DNA from 4 places in the Caldanaerobacter subterraneus subsp. tengcongensis MB4 genome. Region 3 is predicted to be linked to each of the others. Evidence: riboswitches for the same ligand, from Rfam matches in the RefSeq annotation. Region 3 holds a riboswitch; each other region holds the start of a gene.
What was found. A riboswitch is a leader RNA that binds a small molecule or an ion and turns the genes downstream of it on or off. The one in region 3 is predicted to bind cyclic di-AMP.
Positions count from the first base shown of each region.

Region 1: it holds a riboswitch for cyclic di-AMP, as region 3 does, so the genes downstream of both, TTE_RS04915 (cell wall hydrolase) here and TTE_RS09175 (ABC transporter substrate-binding protein) in region 3, are expected to answer to the same signal.
Region 2: it holds a riboswitch for cyclic di-AMP, as region 3 does, so the genes downstream of both, TTE_RS04435 (NAD/NADP-dependent octopine/nopaline dehydrogenase family protein) here and TTE_RS09175 (ABC transporter substrate-binding protein) in region 3, are expected to answer to the same signal.
Region 4: it holds a riboswitch for cyclic di-AMP, as region 3 does, so the genes downstream of both, TTE_RS04220 (C40 family peptidase) here and TTE_RS09175 (ABC transporter substrate-binding protein) in region 3, are expected to answer to the same signal.

Region 1 covers NC_003869.1:1,017,208-1,023,364, reverse strand. Annotated here, with positions in the region: gene TTE_RS04930 (gamma carbonic anhydrase family protein) at 1-70, opposite strand, end outside; gene TTE_RS04925 (creatininase family protein) at 291-1,013, opposite strand; gene TTE_RS04920 (TMEM165/GDT1 family protein) at 1,145-1,708, shown strand; gene TTE_RS04915 (cell wall hydrolase) at 1,755-2,561, opposite strand; cyclic di-AMP (ydaO/yuaA leader) riboswitch at 2,561-2,688, opposite strand; gene TTE_RS04910 (sensor histidine kinase) at 2,743-4,122, opposite strand; gene TTE_RS04905 (response regulator transcription factor) at 4,112-4,801, opposite strand; gene aroA (3-phosphoshikimate 1-carboxyvinyltransferase) at 4,820-6,091, opposite strand; gene TTE_RS04895 (prephenate dehydrogenase) at 6,101-6,157, opposite strand, start outside.
Region 2 covers NC_003869.1:924,213-930,369, reverse strand. Annotated here, with positions in the region: gene TTE_RS04440 (cobalamin-dependent protein) at 125-1,777, opposite strand; gene TTE_RS04435 (NAD/NADP-dependent octopine/nopaline dehydrogenase family protein) at 1,774-2,874, opposite strand; cyclic di-AMP (ydaO/yuaA leader) riboswitch at 2,978-3,112, opposite strand; gene TTE_RS04430 (helix-turn-helix transcriptional regulator) at 3,190-3,840, opposite strand; gene rsfS (ribosome silencing factor) at 3,927-4,280, opposite strand; gene TTE_RS04420 (LCP family protein) at 4,285-5,460, opposite strand; gene yqeK (bis(5'-nucleosyl)-tetraphosphatase (symmetrical) YqeK) at 5,444-6,040, opposite strand; gene nadD (nicotinate-nucleotide adenylyltransferase) at 6,037-6,157, opposite strand, start outside.
Region 3 covers NC_003869.1:1,849,287-1,855,443, reverse strand. Annotated here, with positions in the region: gene TTE_RS09185 (ABC transporter substrate-binding protein) at 1-261, shown strand, start outside; gene TTE_RS09180 (peptidoglycan D,D-transpeptidase FtsI family protein) at 263-1,924, opposite strand; cyclic di-AMP (ydaO/yuaA leader) riboswitch at 2,040-2,174, shown strand; gene TTE_RS09175 (ABC transporter substrate-binding protein) at 2,258-3,814, shown strand; gene TTE_RS09170 (ABC transporter permease) at 3,863-4,873, shown strand; gene TTE_RS09165 (ABC transporter permease) at 4,885-5,817, shown strand; gene TTE_RS09160 (ABC transporter ATP-binding protein) at 5,818-6,157, shown strand, end outside.
Region 4 covers NC_003869.1:887,530-893,686, forward strand. Annotated here, with positions in the region: gene TTE_RS04200 (nicotinate phosphoribosyltransferase) at 1-38, shown strand, start outside; gene TTE_RS04205 (peptide ABC transporter substrate-binding protein) at 58-1,644, shown strand; tRNA gene TTE_RS04210 (tRNA-Leu) at 1,692-1,777, shown strand; gene TTE_RS04215 (IS30 family transposase) at 1,968-3,011, shown strand; cyclic di-AMP (ydaO/yuaA leader) riboswitch at 3,287-3,416, shown strand; gene TTE_RS04220 (C40 family peptidase) at 3,424-4,344, shown strand; gene TTE_RS04225 (ISLre2 family transposase) at 4,469-5,872, shown strand; gene typA (translational GTPase TypA) at 6,045-6,157, shown strand, end outside.

The sequences.
Region 1 (6,157 bases), 830 kb from region 3:
TCGCTGTATCATCTACATAAGCGCTGTGAGCTATCTGAGGATAGTTCCCAAATATATCCTCTCTAATCATAATTTCACCCCATATAAGTTAATCATTATACCAGGTTATAATAGTTGTTTATATTATACCACGAAAAAGTTAAATCTACAATAAAAAATGCAATTTAGAAGAGAAAAAATTTCAAAATAAAAGCCATAAAAGCTAAATAGCTTTTACGGCTTAGACTGCAAACAACTTTTTAAATAGAAAAAATGTAATTCGTTACAAGACAACTAAACTGGCAATTTATCTAATCTGCAATGTATTTTCCATTTCGCACATTTAAAATTATTTCAACAATCTTTTCTGTCAGAAGTTTAAAGATTTTCTCCCCCTTTTCTTTTGTAGCAAGTGTAGCATCACCTGACATAGCATTTTCATAAAGTATTTTTCCCCTGTCCTTAAAATAAACCCTGTAAAGAGGTTTCTTGAAATTCTTTGTCGCTTTGTCCATTTGCACAAGCCTCTCATCGTAATATAAAATAGCCGACGTCTCGTCTTCTCCCGCATGTCCCTGCCCTTCTGTGATGGTAAGAATCTCTTTTGAAAAGTCTAACCACCAGTTTATTGTCAACACCGTCATACCCAGCTGCGCCAGTTTTTCACTGGCAAGGTTCAAAGCATTGATATTTCCTCCATGCCCATTTAAAAATATAAGCTTTTTAAGCTCGTTTTCATACAAGCTTTTTCCAACAGCATATACGTATTCTGCTAATACTTCTGAAGGCACGTGAATTGTTCCGGGATAGACTGAAAGGTCATAGCTTTGACCATAGGGTATCTCAGGAGCAATCCACACATAATCACCAATTTTTTCTTCAATCATCTGGCAAAAAAGCCTGGGGGAAAAAATGTCTGTACCCAGAGGAAGGTGGTGACCGTGAGCTTCCACAGAACCGATAGGCACTATTACTGTATCTGATTTTTGCAGATGTTTTTGAAAGTCATCAGAAGTGTAATTTATTAAATACATAAAAACACCTCCAAAATTTTTCTAATCTAAAAATAACATTTTTTAGGTGTTAAAACAACTGACTTACAAGTTGACACGAAAAGATAATTTTTTTACAATAACTACTGTATAATACTTTGGGAGGAACTAAAATGGAAACGTTGTTTACCTCGTTTTTTCTAGTATTCGCTTCTGAAATGGGAGACAAATCACAACTCATGTCAATAGCATTTGCCTCTTTATTCAAAGCCAGAACCGTTTTAGTAAGTGTATTAATTGCAGCACTAATAAATAACGGTATTGCAGTATTATTTGGTTCATATATGGGAGAACACATACCAAACTTTTATATGAAATTTTTGGCTGCTCTTTTGGTTTTATTTTTTGGAGTCTTTTCTCTGAGCCATAAAGAGTCAGAAAACGGAAAAATAATAACCTCTCATTATCCTCCTCTTTTAACTATAATAATCACTTACGTCCTTTCAGAATTTGGAGACAAAACACAGCTGACCACTATTGCTTTAACTGCTTCCTATCGTCAGCCTTTTTATATACTTCTGGGAACAACTCTAGGCATGTTCATGGCAGATGTGATAGGAATAATTATAGGTTCTTATTTCAATAAAAAAATTTCTCACAACTATTTAAAATACATATCTTCTGCAGTTTTTATAGCATTTGCCTTTTCCCTGTTATATAAGCTCTTTTACAAATAAAAGTAAAAAAGAGGCGGTTACTCCGCCTCTTACCCCTCTCATCGCTTTATTTCCCGTAACAAAAAACCATATTGCCTATTCTTGCCGCTATGGGTAAGGACCACAACCAGGCATTAGTGGAGCTCTGGTCAAAATAATATAAAGCTCCATTAGTGGGGTCAATGCCATTTAGAGCATCTCTTGCAGCAGCTATAGCATCTGTAGATGCAGGCCTATTTATCCAGCCATTGAGTACAGGAGTAAATTGGTAATTCCCCCACGCATCCACTTGATATATGACATCTTTTATAGTATTGGGAAAAATACCGCTTTTCACTCTATTTATCACTACAGCTGCTACTGCTACTTTAGCCTGATACGGCTCTCCATCCGCTTCTGCTGTAACGAGTCGCGCAAGAAGGTCAAATTCCTCTGGAGTGTAAGGTATTACACTCCTTTGAACATAACCTCTGCTGACATCATTATATGTTCGAGAGGAAGAATTAACAGGCTTTGGTATGATAAACACCTGACCTGGATATATGATATCGCTTTTATAATCGTTTGCAGCTTTTAACGCATCTACGGTAATTCCATATTTTTTAGCTATTAAGTACAAGCTATCGCCTTTTTGAACCACATATGTGTTATCATTACCAGGCACTTGCAACACTTGGCCAGGATATATTGTAGTAGTCTGTAACCCGTTTAGAGCCATCAATTTAGTGTAAGTAATGCCGTATTTTTGACTTATCCCCCATAAAGTATCTCCTGGTTTCACAGTATAAGTAGCGGCAAAGGCAGCTTGAAATAAAAATAGTCCTCCGATAATTAATGCGATGAGAGGCTTTACTTTGAGGTGAACTTTGGACATGATTTACCCCCTTTGCCTCCGAGGTTAGTTGACGGGTTCGGGTGAGGGCCACCCTACCACAATACGTGGATTCACCCCAAATTTACATCCCCCGTACCCCTTATCGGGGATTCGGCATGTTTTAACTAAATTATACACGGAATACAAAAACTCTGTCCATATTAAACTGATGGGAATAGAGTCATTTGCTGTCATTGATAAGCGGAAGCATCACGGTAAACTCCGTTCCTTTCCCTACCTCGCTTTTTACCCCAATCACTCCACCGTGTTCCTCTACAATCCATTTTGCGATAGAAAGACCTAAGCCCGTGCCCCCTGTATCTTTAGACCTAGCTTTGTCTACTCTGTAAAATCTCTCAAAAATATACGGCAAATCCTCTTCGGGTATTCCTATCCCATCGTCTTTAACCTTTATATAGGCCTCGTCACCACTTCCTATTTCAATTTCTATGTTGCCATTTTTTGAGGTGTACTTTGCCGCATTATCAAGGAGTATCCTCAAAACCTCTTTTATAAGCTTCTTATCTGCATTTATTCTCACATTTTCCCCTTTTAATGATACATTTTTTCCTTCGTAAATCAGTTTAATCTCTCTGACCACTTCTTCTGCTATCTCTTTCAAATCAAAACTTTCCCTCTCCAGCTTTATTGACCTGTCATCGCCCTTCGCTAAAAAAAGAAGTTTTTCAACAAGACTTTCCATCTCTAAAGTTTCCTTCTTTATGGCTTTAATTCCTTCTTCTAATACTTCTCTGTCGTCTTTTCCCCATCTATCTAGCATGTCAATATATCCTTTTATGACAGAAATAGGAGTCCTCAATTCATGGGAGGCATCAGACACAAATCTATTTTGACGCGCAAAAGACTCTTCAAGCCTGTCCAACATGTCATTAAAGGTCTTTGCCAGCCTTGTGAGTTCATCCTCCTCTCCGTAAACTTTAAGTCTTTTATTTAAGCCTTTTGCATCTATGTCTTTCACTTCTTTTATCATGTAATCTACAGGTCTTAATGCCCTTTTTGTAACAAAATAACCTGTCACAAATGAAATGAAAATACCAGCTCCATCAGCAAAAAACATCAAAATAAAAAGAAGCTTTAAAAAAGCGTACTCATTCTTCATATCCTTTATAACTTGTATATAAAATGTAGCATCGCCTTTTTTAAATACTGTATTTAAGTAAACTAAATCCTTATCAAATTCATCAACCTTAACAGGAACTTCTAGATTAGTATTATATGGAATCGCAACTCTTTCTAATTTTTTAGATAAATACAGCAATCGCCCTTTTGAATCAAATATTTTTACATAAATATTTTCATCAGGTATCCCAGAAAATGCTGTGTCTTTTAAAGCTCCGTCCATATTTTGTTTTGCTTCACTAAGTTTTGCCTTTATAACCTCTGCTTGAGTTGACACCTGTTCCATTGATTGGTATATAAGGTAATACTTCAAAGTGTAAAGCACTGAGGCATTCAAAGAAATCAGCACAAATGAAAAAACTGCTGAATAAAGAAGCGCTATTTTTAAAGTTATGCGCTGAGGTAACAATTTAATCTTCATCTTCACCATCTCTCAAACTGTAACCTACTCCCCTTATAGTGTGAATCAATTTTCTGTCAAATGGGTCGTCAATTTTGCTTCTCAAATACCTTATGTACACGTCTACTACATTGGTATCCCCATAATAGTCATATCCCCAAACTGACCGCAGAATTTTTTCTCTAGAAAGAGCAATATTCGCATTTCTCATTAAAAATTCTAAAAGGTCAAACTCTTTTTTCGTAAGGTCAATTTTTACTCCCTGCCTCCTGACCTCATGAGTAGTCAAATCCATAACAATACCAGCAAACTTCAGCACATCTTTTTTAATACTGGGATTTCTCTTTCTCAATGCAGCCCTCACTCTAGCGAAAAGCTCCTCTATAGAAAAAGGCTTAGTTACATAGTCATCTGCACCAATGTCTAGCCCTCTTACCTTGTCTTTCACCTCATATTTTGCTGTAAGCATTATAACAGGTATGTCAGAGTTTTCTCTTATTTTTTTCAAAACTTCATATCCATCCATTCCTGGAAGCATTATATCCAAAAGCACAAGGTCATAATCGCCCTCTAAAGCTTCTTTCACGCCTGAGGTTCCGTCGTAAACTATTTTTACTTCATAGCCTTCGTGTTCGAATTCCAATTGTAAAAAACGCGCTATCTGTCTTTCATCTTCTACAATCAGTATCTTTTCCTTCATTGGCCATCACCAATAAAATTATAGCATATCAAATGTCTTATAGAAATCGGGATATGAAACGTCGACGCATTCAGCCTTCTTAATTATGGTCCGACCTTCTGCTAAAAGGCCAGCAATCCACAAGGACATGGCCACACGGTGGTCGTTGTAACTCTCAACTTCGGCTCCTCTTAAAAAGCCTGTCCCTTCTATAATCATTCCATCTTCTGTCTCAAAAATTTTAGCTCCCATTTTCCCAAGCTCTGATGTCATTGATTTTATTCTGTTGCTCTCTTTTACCTTCAATTCTTCTGCATTTTTTATCACAGTGGTTCCTTCAGCAAAAACTGCTGCAACTGCGATAACAGGAATTTCATCAATAAGCTTAGGAATAAGGTCTCCGCCGATTTCTATACCCTTTAATTTAGAACTTTTAACTACAATGTCCGCTATTTTTTCATTATTCACATATCTTTCATTTATAAGCTCAACATTTCCTCCCATACCTTTTAAAACATCTATAATTCCTGTTCTCGTAGGATTTACATTCACATCTTTTATAACCACCTCTGAATTAGGAAGCAAATTTGCTGCCACTATAAAATAGGCAGCAGAAGATATATCTCCAGGCACTATAATTTTCTGCCCTTTTAATTTACTTCCCGGATAACAAAATATTTTCTTTCCATCTATCTCTATCCTTGCACCAAAAGTTTGAAGCATAAGCTCCGTATGATTTCTCGATAAAGCAGGCTCTTCAATCACTGTCCTTCCTTCTGCATAAAGGCTTGCAAGCATTATGCTAGATTTAACCTGTGCACTGGCAATAGGCATTTTATACTCTATTCCTCGAAGTTTTCCACCTCTTATTTTGACAGGAGCAAAATTCCCTTCCCTTGCCTCTATTTTAGCCCCCATGAGAGTAAGAGGCACTATCACTCTTCCCATAGGCCGCCTCTTGATAGAATCATCCCCTGTGAGTATTGTCTCAAACTCTTGCCCTGCAAGTATTCCCATCAAAAGCCTAATTGTTGTCCCAGAATTTCCTACATCTAACACTTCACTGCTCTTACTAAGGTACAATCCTTTTCCATACACTTTCACTCTATTTCTTTCCAATTTAATGTCTACACCCAGTTTTCTCATACACTCTACAGTAGAAAGAGTATCCTTAGCAACAAGAAAATTTTCTACTTCTGTTAGCCCTTCAGCTATTGAACCTATCATAACAGCTCTGTGAGATATAGATTTGTCTCCCGGGACAGAAATAACACCTTTTAAGCTGTTTTTCTTTTTTACCTCTACATCCATTTTCTCACCTCATACCTCTAGTATTTTTCTGCATTCTCGGGCCTTGTCAAGGAAGTCCACTAAAAA
Region 2 (6,157 bases), 930 kb from region 3:
ACCCTCCTTTTTGAGTGTTTTTTTACCGAATATAAAAGCCAAACCTGCCAAGATATCAACCTCCTTTTGCAAAAATAAAAGGGCGCAAGAAGAGAATCTGCGCCCTTCTTCTTGTTAATTCAATTTACACAAAGAAATGCTCTTTTTTGTACTCTCTCAAGATTTTTTCTACCCTTTCTTCCTCTGGTATTATTCTGTGCTTCTCATAGTCATAAGCATAACATGCTCCATCTATCACTTTTGTCTGAAGAGCGCCTTTGGCGTATTTATTGCCTTTTAAGTGAGGTGCATCTAAAAGACCTATTTCTATAGCTGTTGCCAAAACATCTGGGTCAGACCAGGGATCTTCGCTGTGTGGCGCTATTTCTTTTATAGCCTCAAGCAAAATCCTTGCCTCTTTTTTGAGCTGTTCTTTCCTCTTTATCACATCTTCGTCTTTAGTCAAGTCCGGCATTCCAAACATAGTATTTTTTATCACAGCTTTTACTATTTTTACGCTTTCAATTATGTCCTCAGGCGTTGCTGCGTGGTGAGCTTCACAATATCCAACTACGTGATATATGTGGGGTTTAATAGCCATAGACAAATACGCGCTAGAAGCGAGCTGCCCTTTTGCTTCTAAAAGGTCAGAAGGAAAGCTTGCAAGACCTGCTCTTGCTTGCCTTATCACTCTGAAGTTTTCATCTTCTAAGTCCTCTATAAGTTCTATTTTTGCAAGCATTTTTGCCAAGTCCATTTTAGGTGAAATGGAAGCTGGAACATTGAACATAAATTGTGCTACATAATCCCTAACTCCCATTTTCTTTGCGTTATATGCCGCGAGGAAAGCAGTTACAACTCCTATAACATCATGAGCATCTCTCAGACTCCAGTGATGAGCTTCATTTACTTCTACAGGCACTCCTCTCTCTGCATGCCACTTCATCAACTGCTGATTTTCCCTTATAGAAGTCCTTACATCCCTTGGGCCTCTCCCATCGAGCACATTGTACCAGCTCAATGGTATAGCAGCCCAAGCATTCTTTATAGTCCTTAAAAGCATTTCAGCCATCTTGAAAACATCATTGGTTCCGCTGTAGCACCTCAAAAGCGGATAATTGCCTCTTCTTGAAGCTTCGTATATGCGTATTAAATCCACTTCTTTTCTTATAGGAACTCCTCCTGCTCCATCCAGAGCTGGGTCGTATTTTTTATCGAAGAAGTGCTCTTGCGCATTCTGGTCAGGAGCTATGGAAATTACGTCCAAAACTTCCGCCTCAGCTATTCTTTTGACACCCTCTATCGTATCCTCCAATGAAGGCAGTCCAAAATGGTGTCTTATGATGGGATAGGGGAATTTATCCTCAATCCTTCCAATCAGAGTATCTGCAAAGACTCTTTTTTGAGAAGTTGCAGTTTTCCCTCTTAAGAAATTGATAGTCTCCTCGTCTCCTTTTGTGCCGTCAAAAACTGCAGAAAATATCCCTGACTTTCTCGCAACTTCTGCATTAGGCTCTGTTCCCCCAAACACCCACTTGATCTCCTTTAAATTATTCTTTTCTATCTTATCTTTAAGTTCTTTTAGCAAGTTCTCCAAAGCTTGTGGCGTAAGTCTGTAACTCACCCCTACAATTTCAGGTTGATACTCTTTTACAGCCTCAATCAATTTATCTATTGGGACAGCAGGCCCCAAAAACACCGTCTCATAACCCTGCTGTTCTGCAAACCTCAAAAAATTGTACACTCCAGCAACATGGACACAATTTCCAATTGAACCAGCCACGATAAGCTTTCTCATGCTGTCGCAACCTCCTTTCTCTTCCCTTCTACTAGTTCTATGATCTCCTTAGGCGACATCCCACGTATTCCCAATTTATCGGCAGTTCTCCCTATTTCCCAGTAATCTTTTCCATGCATCACGGATGCCAGATGTATTATCGCGTCAATTGTGGGCGTTTTTACACCTATTTCTTTCCCAATAGAAGAGATAGGCACAAGGCTCATAGGAACATCTTCAAAAATATACCTGCAATTTACAGTATCAGGAGCCATAAGCCCTATATAAGCTTTTGTGTTCTGTATAGCTTCATAAAGCGTATCCCCATCGGCATTGTAACTTTCTTTAAGCCATCTTTTAGCAGAGATAGTTTTCACGCCTAAAGCCTTTGCCACCATCATTCTCTCATTGTCAATCTTTTCAAGGATTTTGGCGACAGAAGGCGAAATCCCTTCTCTATAGTACTCAAAATTTCCCTTGGTAGTCTCAATCCGAGCAGCATTTAAAAGCGTTGGAGCGGGATGGAAAATTGCTCCAAAATTGTTGAAGCTGGTTTCTAACACGTTCTCAGCAGCTACAAACTGTGGAAAAGCGATATTGAGAATTTCCACTACTTCTTCCGTTTTATCTTTAGGAATTGCCGCAACTGATACTATGTCTTTAATCTTGTATATTTTAGCTTTCCCATTAGAAGACCTGCAGGCATAGATAAAAGTATCAGTTTCAGCAATAACAACCTCTAAATCACTTCTCTTTTTAAGTATGTTGTAAACTTCCAATGCTCCCCCTGTTCTTCCGGGATTTAATACCACTATCTGGCCTCTTTGCAAGTAGGGCAAAAGCTCTTCTGCAATCATGGCGTGGGCAGACGCAGGCACAGCAACTAGTATCATATCCACATCTTTTACGGCTTTGCTTATATCGTCAGTCACAAGATTCAGTTTCCCAAATCCTTCAACTTCTCCTTCTAGCTCTATACCGCCTCTTTGTATTATTGGAATCAATTTTTCATAAGTTCTATTGTATAAATTTACTTTAAACCCTTTTAAAGCGAGATGTCCTGCAATTGCCTGCCCCCCGTTCCCCGCCCCGATTACAGCAAAATAAGGCATTTTCATGCCCATACACCCCCTTTTTAAAGAAATGAAAAAGCTATAGAAGGACTTCTATAGCTTTATCTTCGGTGCCAAAAAAGACAATAAGACACCTTACATGCTATCATATCCTTCTCTTTCAACGCTTACGGGGTTAGCTGACGGGTTCGGGTCGAAAGATAACCCTACCATCTTTTAAAAGATGGATTCACCCCAAAAGAGTGGGTCCCCCGCTTCTTAACGAATTCAGCGTTTAGCATGTTATTCAATTATACAAAAGCCCGTTTTTATTATATCATAAAATAAAATGTTTGTAAAGTAAAATAAAGGAAGCAAGCGTCAGTATTTGCCAAAATCTTCTCCTACTCTTATTTCATCCAGATAGTTGTAAATAGTGTATCTGGACACGCACAAAATTTTTGCCACATAGTCTACAGCACCTCTTATAAGGAATGTGCCCTTTGCATCCAGCATCTTAACTATCTGCACCTTCTCCTCTTTTGTCATGAAATTTACGGGTTTACCAAAACTCTCCAGTGTTGTGTTCACTATGCTCTCCAAAACATCACTAACACTGCCTGTATAGGATTCCTTGTTTTCCTCTGAAGGCTCTGATATTTCGCAGAATTCTGACAAAGTATTTTTTACAAGAATAAACTCTGATATGTCTATATTTATTGTCAAACACCCTACAGGTCTTCCATTTTCGTCTTTTATAAAAATAGCAGAAGATTTTAATATCTTCCCATCTCTAGACTTGTTCTTAAAATTGATCATGTCTTCTAAACTGTCTGATTTTAATGCCTTTTGAATGACATCAGGCAAAGGGCTTCCTTTTTCTCGCCCGGTAACGTGGCCATTGGCAATAGCAATTATCGGGCTTTGAGGTGATGAAAGGTCGTGAAGAGCCACTTCGCAATTTTTCCCAAATGTGTTCGCAATGCTTTCTACCATAGGAACAATGCTTTTTAACAGTGGATGAGTACCCATCGGATTGAATCCCCCTATTATACCAGATTGTGTGCGGATGTGAAAAAAGAAATGATTAAAAATTTATTAACGTTATTATACATGCCTTATAGCCTATTGTCAAGCACTATCTCTTTAGCATCCGCCCACAATCTCTCAAGGCTGTAAAATTCTCTTGCTTCCTGCTGAAAAATGTGAACTACTACGTCCTCATAGTCCATCAAAATCCACTCAGACGCAAAGTCTTTCTCCACATGGTCCACAAATATACCTTCTTCTCCTAATTTTTTCTCCACCTCATCCGCCAACGCCTGCACATGAGTACTAGATGTACCAGTAGCTATTATGAAATAATCTGCAATGGTAGTAAGTTCGCCAATGTACAAAATTTTCACATCAAAGGCCTTTTTTTCATCTAAAACCCTGCAAATTTTATAAACCTTCTCTTTTGCCTCTATCACTAAATCACCCCTCTAAGCTTACATTTTTCCCTAAAATTATGGTTATATCAGCATCGCTTTTTTTCTGGTAGTCCTCTACTATCACAGCATTTTTAAGAAGCTTCTTGAGCTCATTTGCAACCTTTTTATTCTCACTTCTTAAAATTATCTGAGTAGTATCATAAGAAGCTCCATTCACATTTCCCACGCGAACCACATCAAAGCCCTGCTGTTTTAAAATTTCCGCCACTTTCCCTGCAGCTCCAGGAATGCCACACCCATTTAATACTTCTATTTTAACAGACTGATTTAATTCCCCTTTTTGTAAATCTGACATGAATTTTTTTATCTCCTCTGAATCTACAACATAGTAAGCTATGCCATTTATATATTCAGGGTTTCCAGGCAGTGTAGCAGTAATTATGTCATTTTTACTAACTTTTGCAGCGTACTCGGCGTATTTGACCATCAGAGAAGGGGGAATATTAGTCTCCACATATTGATTGACCGTCCTTAAGAGCTGAGGCAATTTCAAAAGAATAGAAGGGCTTTTAATTTTGTCTAAAGCCGCCAACAAAAATTCCCTCTGGACCTTTACCCTCTCTAAATCCTGCTCAGCATAACCATGTCTAAACCTCACCAACTGCAAAGCCTCTTCTCCATCCAAATGCTGCCACCCTTTTTTCAGGTGAATGTGCAAATTCCCTGCATAATCGTCATAATTCATGTCTATAGGAACATTCATTTCCACACCGCCTATAGCGTCCACAAGCTTTTTAAAACCTTCATAGTCAATTTTCACATAGTAGCTGATGTCTTCTCCAATAAGCTGTGATACTTCTTCCATGGCAAGTTTAGGCCCGCCAATTGGATAGGCTGCGTTTATTTTTTGAACCCCATGGCCGGGAATTGTGACCATGGTATCTCTCGGAATGGACAAAATATACCCCTTTTGCGTATTGACATTGTAGGAAATGACCATCATAGTATCTGACCTATGAGGGTCATCAGGAGAAGTCTCGTCAATCCCCAAAATTAGCACTTTTAGCTCCTCAGGGTTCTTTTTATCCTCCTTAGTTGGAAGGTTCATCAAGCTCGCATCAGAGGGATTTAAAGACTTCAAGTATATATAAGCTCCAGTCCCCAAGCTGAGTACCAAAAGTCCCAAAAATAGAGCGAAAATTTTAAAAAACCTCCTCATGTTTCTCCTCTCCCAATTTTAAAAGAATGTCGTTTCTTCCGCTCACGGTTTTCTCATAAAGTATCATATTTCTCTTTATCACATAGCATATAGTGCTGTCATAAGCTCTTAAAACAGCTAAATCTAAATCCTTCCAAGAAAGTTCCCTTAATTCCTCCACCCCTTCAAAATCCCTATTTGGCTCTATATAGTCTGCTAAAAATATAATCTTGTCTAAAAGAGACATGTTAACATCTCCTGTAGTGTGAAGAGCAATCGCTCTTTTTATCTCCTCATCTGTCACTCCAAACAATTCTTGAGCCAGATAAGCCCCAACAGGTCCGTGCAATAAAAAAGGCACTTTAAGAAGAACCTCATCTACGAAAATTCCGTACTTGTAAGCCATCTTTACAAGCTCTTCATCAGAAAAGCCCTTTGCACAGTCATGCAGAAGCCCTGCCACCCTAGCTTTTTCAACATCCACTCCGTATTTCTCAGCAAGCTTTACAGCTGTTTCCATAACCCCAACAGAATGGATATACCTTTCTTCATCCAGCATTTCTTTTAGTTTTTCTTTCATCCATTCAATGTCATACCTCATCTTGAGTCATCCTCTTTATAAAGCTTGTATTTCTGGATGTACCTTTCTACTGGCTCCGGCAGAAGGTACTTTATAGGTCTACCCTTTGCCACTCTTTCCCTTATATCAGTAGAAGAA
Region 3 (6,157 bases):
TATAGGCTTATAAAATTTATTGTACAAGATCAAGAAGGAGTATTAAAATTAGGGTATGTACCTACAAAAAAGGGAATAGAGATTGGCGAGGAGAAGATGAAAAAAATTGAAGAGGCGGTGAAATACACAGAACTGCCTCCCCTATGGGATAAGTGGGAGAAGGTCAATAACCTCGTTATTGAAAGAGTAAAGGAAGGGATTAAGGAAGGAAAGAGCGCTTATGAGGTCATTGAGGGGATAAAAAAAGAAGTAGGCGAGTGAGCTATTTTCTCACTGCTTCATAATAAGTGAGTGTATCTTTCAGTATTTCCTGGGCTATTGGAGCAGCTACTTCTCCTCCCATATGTCCACCTTGCGTCGGATTTTTTACAATGACAAGAACCGCTATTTTTGGATTTTCCACAGGAGCAAAGCCTGCAAAAGAAGCAGTGTATTTCCCTTTCTGGTAATTTTCTGTAGTGCCAGTTTTGCCGCCAACCCTGTAACCGGGAACCTGAGCCAATTGTCCTGTTCCTTCTGTCACTGTTTTTTCTAATATGTACCTTAGGGTGTCAGAAGTCTCTTTGGATATTACCTGCCTCACTACTTGGGGTTTAAATTCTTTTACAATTTTGCCTTCACTTTTAATGTATTTTACAATATGTGGGTACATGAGGTCTCCGCCGTTTATAACTGCTGAGAAGGCTGTAATCATCTGAATGGGGGTTACTGCAATTCCCTGTCCAAAGGACATGGTGGCAAAGTCAACAGGATACACCTTATCCTTAGGCAAAATCATTCCGCTTGCCTCGCCAGGAAGTTCAATGCCTGTAGGGGCGCCAAAGCCAAAGGCCTGTATGTATTTATAAAAAGTGTCTAACCCTAACCTTTCGGCGACTTGTATAAAAACTGTATCGCTGGACTTTTCTATGGCCTGAGAAAAAGTGATGTTTCCAAGGACTGTCCAGCTTCTAATTTTTTTGCCGGACACTTCATAATACCCTGGGTCAAAGAATTGCTCTTCAGGGGTTACCACGGCGGAGTCCAGCGCCGCTGCTGCTGTTATTACTTTAAACACAGAACCAGGTTCGTAAATACTGGATACAGCTGGATTTGCCCAGTATTCCTGTGAAGGGACTTTTTGCGGGTCATTTGGGTCAAAGTCCGGAAGATTTGCCATTGCCAGGATTTCTCCTGTCTTTGGATTCATGACAATTGCAGTTATTCCATCTTCTGGTTTGTACTTCTCATAAGCTTTTTTAATAGCTCTCTCTGTATAAGCCTGAATGACGGAATCAACAGTCAAAACTACGTCTTCGCCTTCTTTTGGCTTGTAGTATTTGCTGGGTATTCCTACTTTGTGTCCTTCCCTGTCTACTAAAGATATCTCTCTTCCCGGAACTCCGCTTAAATACCTGTCAAGGGAGTATTCAAGGCCATATAGACCGTATCCATCTACTCCAGTAAACCCCAGGACCTGCGAAAGCATTGATCCATTTGGATAGTTTCTCATAGAAGTATCCTCTACATATATTCCAGGGATGTTGAGCTTTTTTATGGATAGAGCTTTTTCCATTGGAACAAATCTTTCAAGCACTGTCCATTCCAAATCTTTTTTAGATAAAACCTTGAAGAGGGCTTCTTTGCTGATAGATAAATATTTTGACAGTTCTTCTGAAGCCTTCTCGGGGTCTTTTATGTATTTTGGAGAGGCGTAAACATCCGCAGCAGGCACATTGCAGGCGAGTATATTGCCGTTTACATCGTAGATATTTCCTCTCTGGGGCCTTATTATTATGTCTGCTGTTGTCTGCCTTTCTACGGCAAGGGAGAGCTTTTCAGCGTTTACAACCTGTATCCACACAAGCCTTCCTATAAGTATGGAAAAAAGGATTAGAAAAAATACAAAAAGAAAAAAAGTGCGAAGTTTAAGGCTCTTTGTCACGACTTTCTACTCCTTTTATATTTGTTTTCAAGATAATTATATCACACAAAGGACGGGTTGGGATAGTCTGTATTTGACTAACTGGTAAAAGTATGGTACAATTTAATCAACAACTTAATCGTTATCGCTGAACCCGAAAAGGGGCGGGGGACCCACACTTTTGGGGCGAATCTCTTCCTACGGGAAGAGTAGGGTTACTCCTTCGACCCGAGCCCGTCAGCTAACCTCGCAAGCGTGGGAAGGAGAAATATCCGGGACCGCTGGATATTTCGGCGGCCTTTTTATACCCCCGTCCTTACCATAAATTTACATTTGAAGGGGGTATATTTTATTATGAAAAAAACTGCTATCCTTTTGGCACTTCTTTTATCACTTTTGCTCGTTTTAGGGGGATGTACATCTTCTAAGAAAGTAACTTCAGAAAAAGATGGAGGAACCATTGTAATAGCTTTAAATAAGGGCAGCATTGTGACATTGGATCCGGCTGATTACAGAGATAGAGAGACTGAGACAGTTTTGAGAAACATATTTGATGGGCTTGTGACGCGGACATACGATGGAAAAGTAGTCCCTGAAATAGCAGAGTCTTGGGAGATTATATCGCCTACAGAATGGGAATTTAAGATAAGGAAAGGCGTAACTTTTCAAAATGGAGACCCTCTTACAGCCGATGATGTCGTATTTACATTTAATAGAATAATAAAAGAGGGAGGACTTGAAGGGAAAACTTCTCCAAGAAAAGGCTTAATGGGACCCGTGGAGGATGTTCAAAAAATTGATGATTACACTGTTAGATTTATCTTAAAAGAGCCTTTCCCAGTTTTACTTCAGGCTTTAGTCCATCAGCAGATAATACCTAAAAAATATTATGAAGAAGTAGGGTACGAGGAATTTTTAAAGCATCCTATAGGAGCAGGACCTTTTAAATATGTATCTGGGAAATTGGATGAGCAGATAGTTTTAGAAAGGTATGATGGATATTACGGTGGTTCTCCAGACATTCCCCCTGTTGGTCCTCCAAGTCTAAAAAGAGTTGTATTTAGAATGATACCTGAGCCCTCTACTGCAATAGCTGCTTTGGAAAAAGGAGAAGTAAATATAGTTCAGTACATTCCACCTGATATGATAGAAAGGCTTAAGAAAAATCCAAACATACAGGTAAAGGAGAACGATGGAACAAGAGTCTACATCCTTGAGATAAACAATAAAATGCCACCTTTTGACAATAAAAAGGTAAGGCAGGCTTTAAATTACGCAATAGACATGGATTCTATTGTAAAAGAAATTTACAAAGGCTATGGGGTGAGACTTGCAGGGCCAATGCTTCCCTATGCCTTTGCTGCGAACACAGATTTAAAGCCCTATGAGTACAATCCTGACAAGGCAAAAGAGCTTTTAAAAGAGGCTGGAGTTCGCGATTTGAAAGTTGTAATAGATACTCAGCCTTTTAGAGAAGAGGAAGCTTTGGCTATAGTTAACATGCTTGAAAAAGTAGGTATAAAAGCTTCTGTAAGAACCTGGGAATGGGGAGTTTTGCAGTCAGAAATACAGAAAGGCACCAGGCAGTTGTACCTTACTGACTGGGGAAATGCATATCTTGACCCATTTGATTTCTTAAATCCAAAGCTCAAGACAGGTGAAAGAGGAAACTATTCTTTCTACAGCAATCCAGAGGTTGATAGGCTCCTAGACGAAGCGGCAAAAGAGACAGACAATGCTAAAAGAAAAGAGCTTTATTACAAGGCTCAGGAGATAATATATGACGATGCTCCATGGGTGTTTGGATATTCTCTGAAAACTGTAGAAGCTGCGACTAAAAATGTAGAAAACTGGCAGCCGAGTATGGACGGTAGAGAAAATATGCACAGAGTGAAGCTTTCTAATGAGTAAAAAGGGGTTAATGACCCTTTTTACTCTAAAGTGGATGGGGGAATTTTTATGAGGGAAGCGAAGGTTTTAAAGAGAGTTTTGTACACAATTCCTATAATGCTAGCAATAGCCATAACAGTATTTGTATTTATGAGATTTACTCCGGGAGACCCCGTTGACATAATGATGGGAAAAGAAAGCATGGTATCACAGCAGGACATAGAGCTTTTAAAAAAGGAGTTTAACCTTGATAAACCTATATACACACAGCTTTACATTTTCCTCACAAATCTTTTAAAGGGAGATTTGGGAAAGTCTATAACAAAAGGAGTTCCTGTAATTGAACTTATCAGAGAGACTCTACCTGCTACAATTGAACTTGCTCTGGCAGCCTTAACTCTTGGGATTTTAATAGGTATCCCCATAGGGATTATATCTGCTGTCAAACAGAATTCCTGGCTTGACAGAACTATGATGGCAATCTCTTTTACAGGAATATCAATGCCTTCTTTCTGGCTGGGATTAATACTTATTCTAATTTTTTCAGCCAAATTAAATTTACTTCCGAGTCAGGGCAGAATAAATTTTCTAATTTATATACCTAAGGTAACTGGTTTTTACACGATTGATTCGCTTCTTGCTGGAGACTGGGAAGCATTTGTGAGCAGTTTGAGGCATCTTTTCTTGCCTGCTCTAACTTTATCAGCTCCTTTAGCAGCTGTTTTGGCAAGAGTTATGAGGTCCAGTATGCTGGAGGTCTTAAGAAATGACTATGTGGTCTTCGCAAGGGCTAAGGGAGTGCCTGAGAAATTAGTAATACTTAAGCATGCTGTAAGAAACGCATTGATTCCAACAGTTACAGTTTTAGGCATGGAAGTAGGAGCACTTTTAGGGGGAAATATGATAGTTGAGAATGTCTTTGGATGGCCTGGAATAGGCAGGCTTGTTGTGACTGCGATATTTGACAGGGATTATCCTCTGGTCCAGGGAGTCGTAATGTTTTACGCCTTCACTTTTGTCATGGCAAATCTTTTGGTAGATATACTCTACACTTATCTGGACCCCAAGATTGAACTGTAGGGGGTGTTTGAATGACTATAAAAAATGGAATAGTGCCTGCAAAGTATTATGAAGTATCTTATAAAAAATCAAATTTAATAACTAACCTTTTAAGCCTTTTAGGGAAGATAAAAAAGCATCCAACTGCTTTAATTGGAATGCTTACAATCATAGCCTATATTTTAATGGCTGTATTCGCACCTTTTATTTCACCTTACAGCGTTAAATACTCAGACCTTTCAGCAAGACTATTGTCCCCTGTGTGGAGTGGAGGAACGTGGGCACATCCTCTGGGAACTGACCAGGTAGGAAGGGATTTGCTGACACAGATTATATACGGTTCTAGAATATCAATACTGGTTGGCTTTTTGACTGTTTTGATTTCTGCCTCTATTGGGACTTTCTTAGGAGCAATCGCAGGATACTACAGAGGAACAGTTGATACGGTGATTTCGCGCTTTGCTGATTTTTTGCTTTCTTTTCCTTTCTTAATATTTGCGGTGGGAGTAATGGCAGTTTTGGGGCCCGGATTCTGGAATTTGATTTTAGCTCTGACATTTAAAAGCTGGGTGGAATTTTTTAGGCTGGTAAGAGGTGAAGTTTTGGAGGAGAAAAATAAAGAATATGTAGAAGCTGCTCAGGCTTTGGGAAGAAGCGATGGTGCGATAATTGTATCAGAAATTCTGCCTAATATATTCCAGTCAATATTTGTCCTTGCCACATTGAGAATGGGATACATGATAATAATGGAAGCATCTTTGAGCTATTTAGGTTTAGGTGTGCCACCGGATATTCCTACATGGGGTTCTTTAATAAACTCTGGAAGGAACCACATATTTGACGCCTACTGGATATCTACTCTTCCAGGCATAGCTTTAGTGATACTTGTACTCAGTATTAACCTTTTTGGAGAAGGATTGAGAGATATATTAGACCCAAGGCTTAAAGTGGAAGGAAGTGAATAAATGCTTGAGATTAGGAACTTGAAAGTGGTTTTTGAGACAGACAGGGGAGTAGTAAAAGCGGTAAATGGGATTGACCTAACACTTGAAAGAGGAAAAATTTTAGGCCTGGTAGGAGAATCGGGCTCAGGAAAAAGCATGACTTTGCTTTCTATTTTAAGGCTTGTCCCTTACCCGGGCAAAATTGTAGAAGGGGAAATTCTCTTTGAAGGAGAGGACCTTCTCAAAAAATCGGCTTCTCAGATGAGGGAAATAAGGGGAAAGGACATAGCCATGATATTTCAAGACCCAATGACCACATTAAATCCGGTGTTTCCTGTAGGAGAGCAGATAAGGGAATCCT
Region 4 (6,157 bases), 960 kb from region 3:
GAATAATAGAAAACAAGAAGTTAAAAAAGATTAAGTGATTTCCGGAGATGAGTGTTAATGAAAAGATTTCTGGCTTTTGTTTTTATTTTTGCATTTTTACTGACCGGCTGTAAAATTAATTCTCCAGATATTACTGCAATTCCTGAAAAGAAGGAAAGTAAGAAAGAAGCCTCTCAGGAAGAAATTCAGGAAGGCGGAACTTTGAGGGTTAATATAACTTCTTTTGACACTTTAAATCCTTTTTTGAATGACAATGAAATGGTAAGACAGCTTCTCAATTTAACCCTCGAACCGCTTGTTACACTTGATAAAAGTTTAAAGCCTATTCCTCTTCTTGCCTATAAATGGGAAGTAAATGGATTAAATATAAAATTTTATCTGAGGAAAAATATAAAGTGGCAGGACGGGGAGAGTTTTACAGCAAGAGATGTGAAATTTACAATGGATTCTTTCCTTGACAAAGGGTCCAAAAGCCCTTATAAAGATTTAATAAAGGCGCACATCTCTTCCTACAGAGAAATAGGCGATTATGAGTTTGAAGTAAGTTTAAACGGACCTGTGGCGAATCCTTTGGCTTTATTTATTTTTCCAATTGTGGCTGAGCACCAGTACAAAGACAAAGGAGATATTGTAAACCCTCTACTAGTTCCTATTGGGACGGGTCCATATAAGATTGTCTCTTACGGTCAAGGCAATTCTGTTGTTTTAAAGAGAAATCCGCATTACTGGGGGGAGAAACCTCATTTAGAAGAGATAAATTTTAAAATAGTGTCTGATGAAAATGCCATGATAACTTCTTTTCTGAGCAAAGAAGCAGATTTTACTTTTATTAAGGATGTGGACTGGGATAAGTACAGGGAGAATTCTAGTATAAACATATACAAGTACACGCTGCAAAGGTACGTATTTTTGGCACCAAATCTAAAAAAACAGGTATTTTCAGATGTGGCTGTGAGAAAGGCTATAGCCTATGGAATAGATGTGGACAGGATTTTAAGAGAGGTTTATTTTAAGCACGGATTAAAATCTAATGTTCCGATAAGACCTGATTCCTGGCTTTATAGCCCTAAGATCGCTTCTGTCTACAGCATAAAAGAAGCTGATAAGGTGCTACAGGATGCTGGGTGGTTAAAGGCAAACGGGATAGGCACAAAAGGCGGATATCAGCTTAAGTTTAATTTGCTAGTAAATTCTGACAATCCATACCTTTTAAAAGTGGCGCAGATTATAAAGACCAATCTAAAAGAAATTGGAATTGATATAAATGTAGTCCCTGCTTCATGGGATGACTTGCTTAAATCTGTTTTTTCAGGGAATTTTGATTTGGCTTTAATGGAGTGGAACTTAAACTATAATCAGGATATTTCTTCCATGTTTATGACGAGAGGGAAAGACAATTTTATGGGATATAGCAATCCATCACTTGATGACCTCTTTAACAAAGTATTTTCAGAAACAGATGAAAAAAGTTTAAGAAATAACTATTATAAGGTAGGGGAATTTTTGGCTGAAGAACAGCCAGTGATAGGGCTTTTTTACTTAGAAGGCGCCGTTATGGCCTATGGTAATGTAAAAGGGATTGACCCCACTTCTTTTAATGTTTTTAACAATATTTCTAGTTGGTATTTAAAAAAACAGTATTGACAGGTGAGATAAAAGATTATATAATTTATGACGTACAAGGAAGTTTCGCGGCGGTGGCGGAACTGGCAGACGCGTACGTTTGAGGGGCGTATGGGCTAATCCCGTGTGGGTTCAAGTCCCACCCGCCGCACCAGAGAGAAAAGGGGAAAACCCCTTTATTTTTTTGTGTCACAAAGATTAAATTTTTATAAACTATATTAAGAAAAGATTAAATTTTTGGTTAGTTGTATAATTAAATGCAACAGATAAAAGAATAGAAACCATAGTGAAAATCGTGTATGATATAGGTGTCAACTAAACATCATACAAGGAGGATTTTCACTATGGTTCATAATAATGATACCACAAAAAAGCGTTCTTTTAAACACTTAAGTAGCTACGAACGAGGAGAGATCTATGCATTACTCAAAGAAGGAAGAAGTATTCGGTATATTGCTAAAAAACTTAATCGATCTCCAAGCACTATAAGCCGTGAAATTAAACGTGGAACTACTACACAACTTAGAAGTGATTTATCTTCTTATACAAGCTATTTTCCTGAAACCGGTCAAGCTATCTACGAAAAAAATCGCTCAAATTGCGGAGCTAAATTTAAAGTAGCTAAAGCAGAAGATTTCTTGAAATATGCTGAAAATAAAATATTAAATGAAAAATGGTCACCAGATGCAGTTGTAGGTTATTGTAAAAAGGACCCAAGCTGGAATAATAAAACTATTGTTTGTACTAAAACACTGTACAACTATATAGATAGAGGATTATTAAAAGTTAAAAACATTGATTTACCTTTAAAACTACGCTTAAAACCAAGGAAGAAACAAAACCGTAAAAATAAACGTATTATGGGTAAAAGTATTGATTTTAGGCCTAAAGAAGTTGAAAGCCGTGAAGTTTTTGGGCATTGGGAAATAGATACGTTAATTGGCAAGAAATCTAATGACAAGGTCCTTTTAACATTAATAGAGCGTAAGACTCGCCATGAAATAATATTCTTATTAGATGCAAAAGACAATAAATCTGTTAAAGATGCATTATCAAAATTAAAAGATATGTTTGGTGACAATTTAAGCAAGGTCTTTAAAACCATAACATCTGATAATGGTACAGAGTTTAGTGATTTAGAAAGTGCTCTTTTAGAATATGGCGTAGAAGTATATTATACACATCCATATTCATCTTGGGAAAGAGCTACAAATGAACGACATAACGGTCTTATACGACGTTTCATCCCTAAAGGTAAAAGTATTAAAGATTTATCTATAGATACGATAAAGAGAGTAGAAAACTGGCTTAATAACCTTCCACGAAAATTGTTAAATTACAAAACGCCTAAGGAATACTTTTATGAAGAGCTGGCAAAAATCTGTTAAGCCCATCCCTTATAAAGTTTAGAGCTCGTTCGTGATTTGTCAAGGGGCAGGCTTCGACTGACTTTAACCCTTGACAAATCACGACCTTCGCTCAATTTGTTAACTAAGATGGGCTTAAGGTTATATATGATTTGTTCCAAATCCTATATCTACATGATTTTCATTAGGTGTTGCATTTAATATTGCAATTTATAAAAGATTAAATTTTTTTAAGAAAATGTAATGTAAACATTGACTTTGAAGTTTCTGTATGGTAAGATAGAAAAAAAGACAAGTTTGCAATCTTGCCGAATCCGAAAGGTACGGAGGAACCGCTTTTTGGGGTTAATCTGCGGATTCCCGCAGTAGGGATGCCTTCTGTCCCGCACCCGACAGCTAACTCCGGAGGCATTAAAGGAAGGAGATTTGCAAAATGGAATCGAAAATAGGTAAAATTATTTTTGGTGTTTCTGTCTTTGGCATGACATTAATAGGGAATTCTTTTTTGCATCCAGTTTTTGCAGAGGGATTAGGGGTTGGAAAGGTTACGGGGAATTATGTAAATGTGAGAACAGAGGGGAGCCTCTCTGGCAGCGTAATTACGCAAGTGAGTAAGGACGAAGTAGTTACTGTTTTAGAGAAGCAAGGTGACTGGTACAGGATAAGGCTTTCTGATGGAAGAGAGGGCTGGATTTACGGAGAGTACTTATCAGTCAGGTCTTCTAATGGAGTTTCGCGCGGAGATACGGGTGAAGTTAGCGTAGGAGTTGTGACGGGAAATTATGTAAATTTAAGGAGTGAAGGCAGCTTATCAGGGAAAGTTTTGATGCAGCTTAGTAAAGGTACCCAGGTTGAGGTTTTAGACAGGCAGAACGGCTGGTACAAAGTGAAACTTTCAAATGGACAGGAAGGCTGGATTTACAGGGAGTACTTATCAGTCAGAAGCGGGGTTTATGCATCAAGAGGGGAAGTGGACAGAAGCCTCGTAGATAAATTAATAGATTTTGCCAAGTCTTTTCTGGGTACGAGGTACGTGTATGGTGGAAGTTCTCCTAAAGGTTTTGACTGTTCGGGCTTTGTATCGTATGTATTTTCAAACTTTGGTTTTAGTTTACCCAGGACTGCGGATGAGCAGGCTAACGTAGGGGATACGGTTACTCGCGACAGCTTAGAAAAAGGTGACTTGGTATTTTTTAGAACTCTGGGAAGTAGCATTATAAATCACGTAGGGATATATATTGGAGATGGACAGTTCATACACGCTTCTTCAGGGGCTGGAAAGGTGATTATAAGTCCTCTAAATGAAGGTTATTACCTTTCCCACTATGTAAAAGCAAAAAGAGTGATTAAATAGAGCACTTTAAAAGTGCTCCATAGTGTAAAATTATCGTAGGATTTTTTGAGTGAAAAAAACAAGAGACAACCCCTGTGATAAAATAGAACTTGGAAACAAAACATCACAGAAAGGGGTGTCTCTTGTGAAAAAACATATCTTTGAGGATATTATACTACAAAATGCTCTAAATTTCACTGAGGAAGTAGTAGAAATTTTTGGTGATTTGTTAAACAAAGGAATGAATATTACAGAGCTTGTAGCAAGGATAAAGGAACTCACGGACAAACTAGGTAGAGGGGCAATAGAAGCAATTATTGAAGAGTTAGATAGGATAATAAAAGAAGACAAGAGAAGGAAAGAAAAATGGGTAGTAGAGAGGAAAGATAAAAAGAGATTAACGACAGTCCTTGGGGATATTGAATATGAGAGGACATATTACAAATCTAAAGAGGATGGGAGATATACATATTTGGTGGATGATGCATTAGAGATAGGACGGCACGATAGGATAGAAAAGGGAGTAAAGATAAAGTTAGTAGAAAACGCAATAGAAGAATCATATGAGAGAAGTAGTAAAAAAGCATGTCCAGAGGAGTTAAGTAAACAGACGGTATTAAATGCAATAAGGGAAATAGGGGAAGTAGAAGTAAAGAGAGAAATAAAAGAAAAGAAAGAAGTAAGGGTTTTATACATAGAGGCAGACGAGGACCATGTACCTTTACAGGACGGGAGAGATGAAACTCCACGATTAGTATACATACATGAAGGTAGAGAAGAGAAAAACGGAAGGAACGTACTGAAGAATGTCTATTACAAAGCATATGTAGGAGAGAAACCTGAAGACATATGGATAGATGTAGCAAATTACATAGAAGACAATTACAAAGAAGAGAAGATAGAGAAGATATACATAGCAGGAGATGGGGCACCGTGGATAAAAGAGGGATTAAAATGGATATTAAAATCAAGGTTTGTACTAGACAGATATCATTTAAACAAATACGTATTAAAAGCTACATCAAAAGAGCCAAAGTATAGGGATAAGATATGGAGAGCAATAAATGAAGGGGATAAAGAAAGAGTAAAGAAGGTATTTGATGAGTTAATAAAGGCAGCAGAGGAAGAGAGAGAGAAAGAGAAGATAAAAGAAGCAAAGAAATACATACTAAACAATTGGGAAGGGATAAAAATATACAACGAAGACGAAGATGTAATAGGGTGCAGTGCAGAAGGACATATAAGCCATGTATTTTCAGCAAGACTAAGCAGGAATCCATTAGGGTGGAGCAGAGAAGGATTAAAACTAATGGCGAAATTAAGGGTATTTAGCAAGAATGGAGGAGACTTAAGAGAAGTAGAATGGGGCAAGAAAAAGAATATAAATGCAGGAAGTTACAAATTAACGAAGAAGCAAATAAAAGAAGCGGTAAGGAGAGTTAAAACGTCTACAAATGAAAAGATAAACAATATTACAGTTTTGAATATAGGGAAAGTAACGCCAATATATAGGGTTTTAAGAGCATTAAAATATGCACAAGTTATATAAAAAAGCATGATAAGTTGAAGGCTGAAATTAACTAAGTTTCAGGGGTTGTCTTAAAAAAATCCTACAGTATCTTGACACTATCAAAGTGCTCTTTTTATATTGACTATTTTGATGGCTTGGTATATCATATAATACTGTACATGATATACCTTTTTATGGAAGGAGATACCTTATGAGGGCAGTAAGGGAAGATGTAAGAAATGTAGCGATTATAGCTCATGTAGACCACGGCAAGACTACTTTGGTGGATGCCATGTTAAAACAGAGCGGTATATTCAGGTGGAA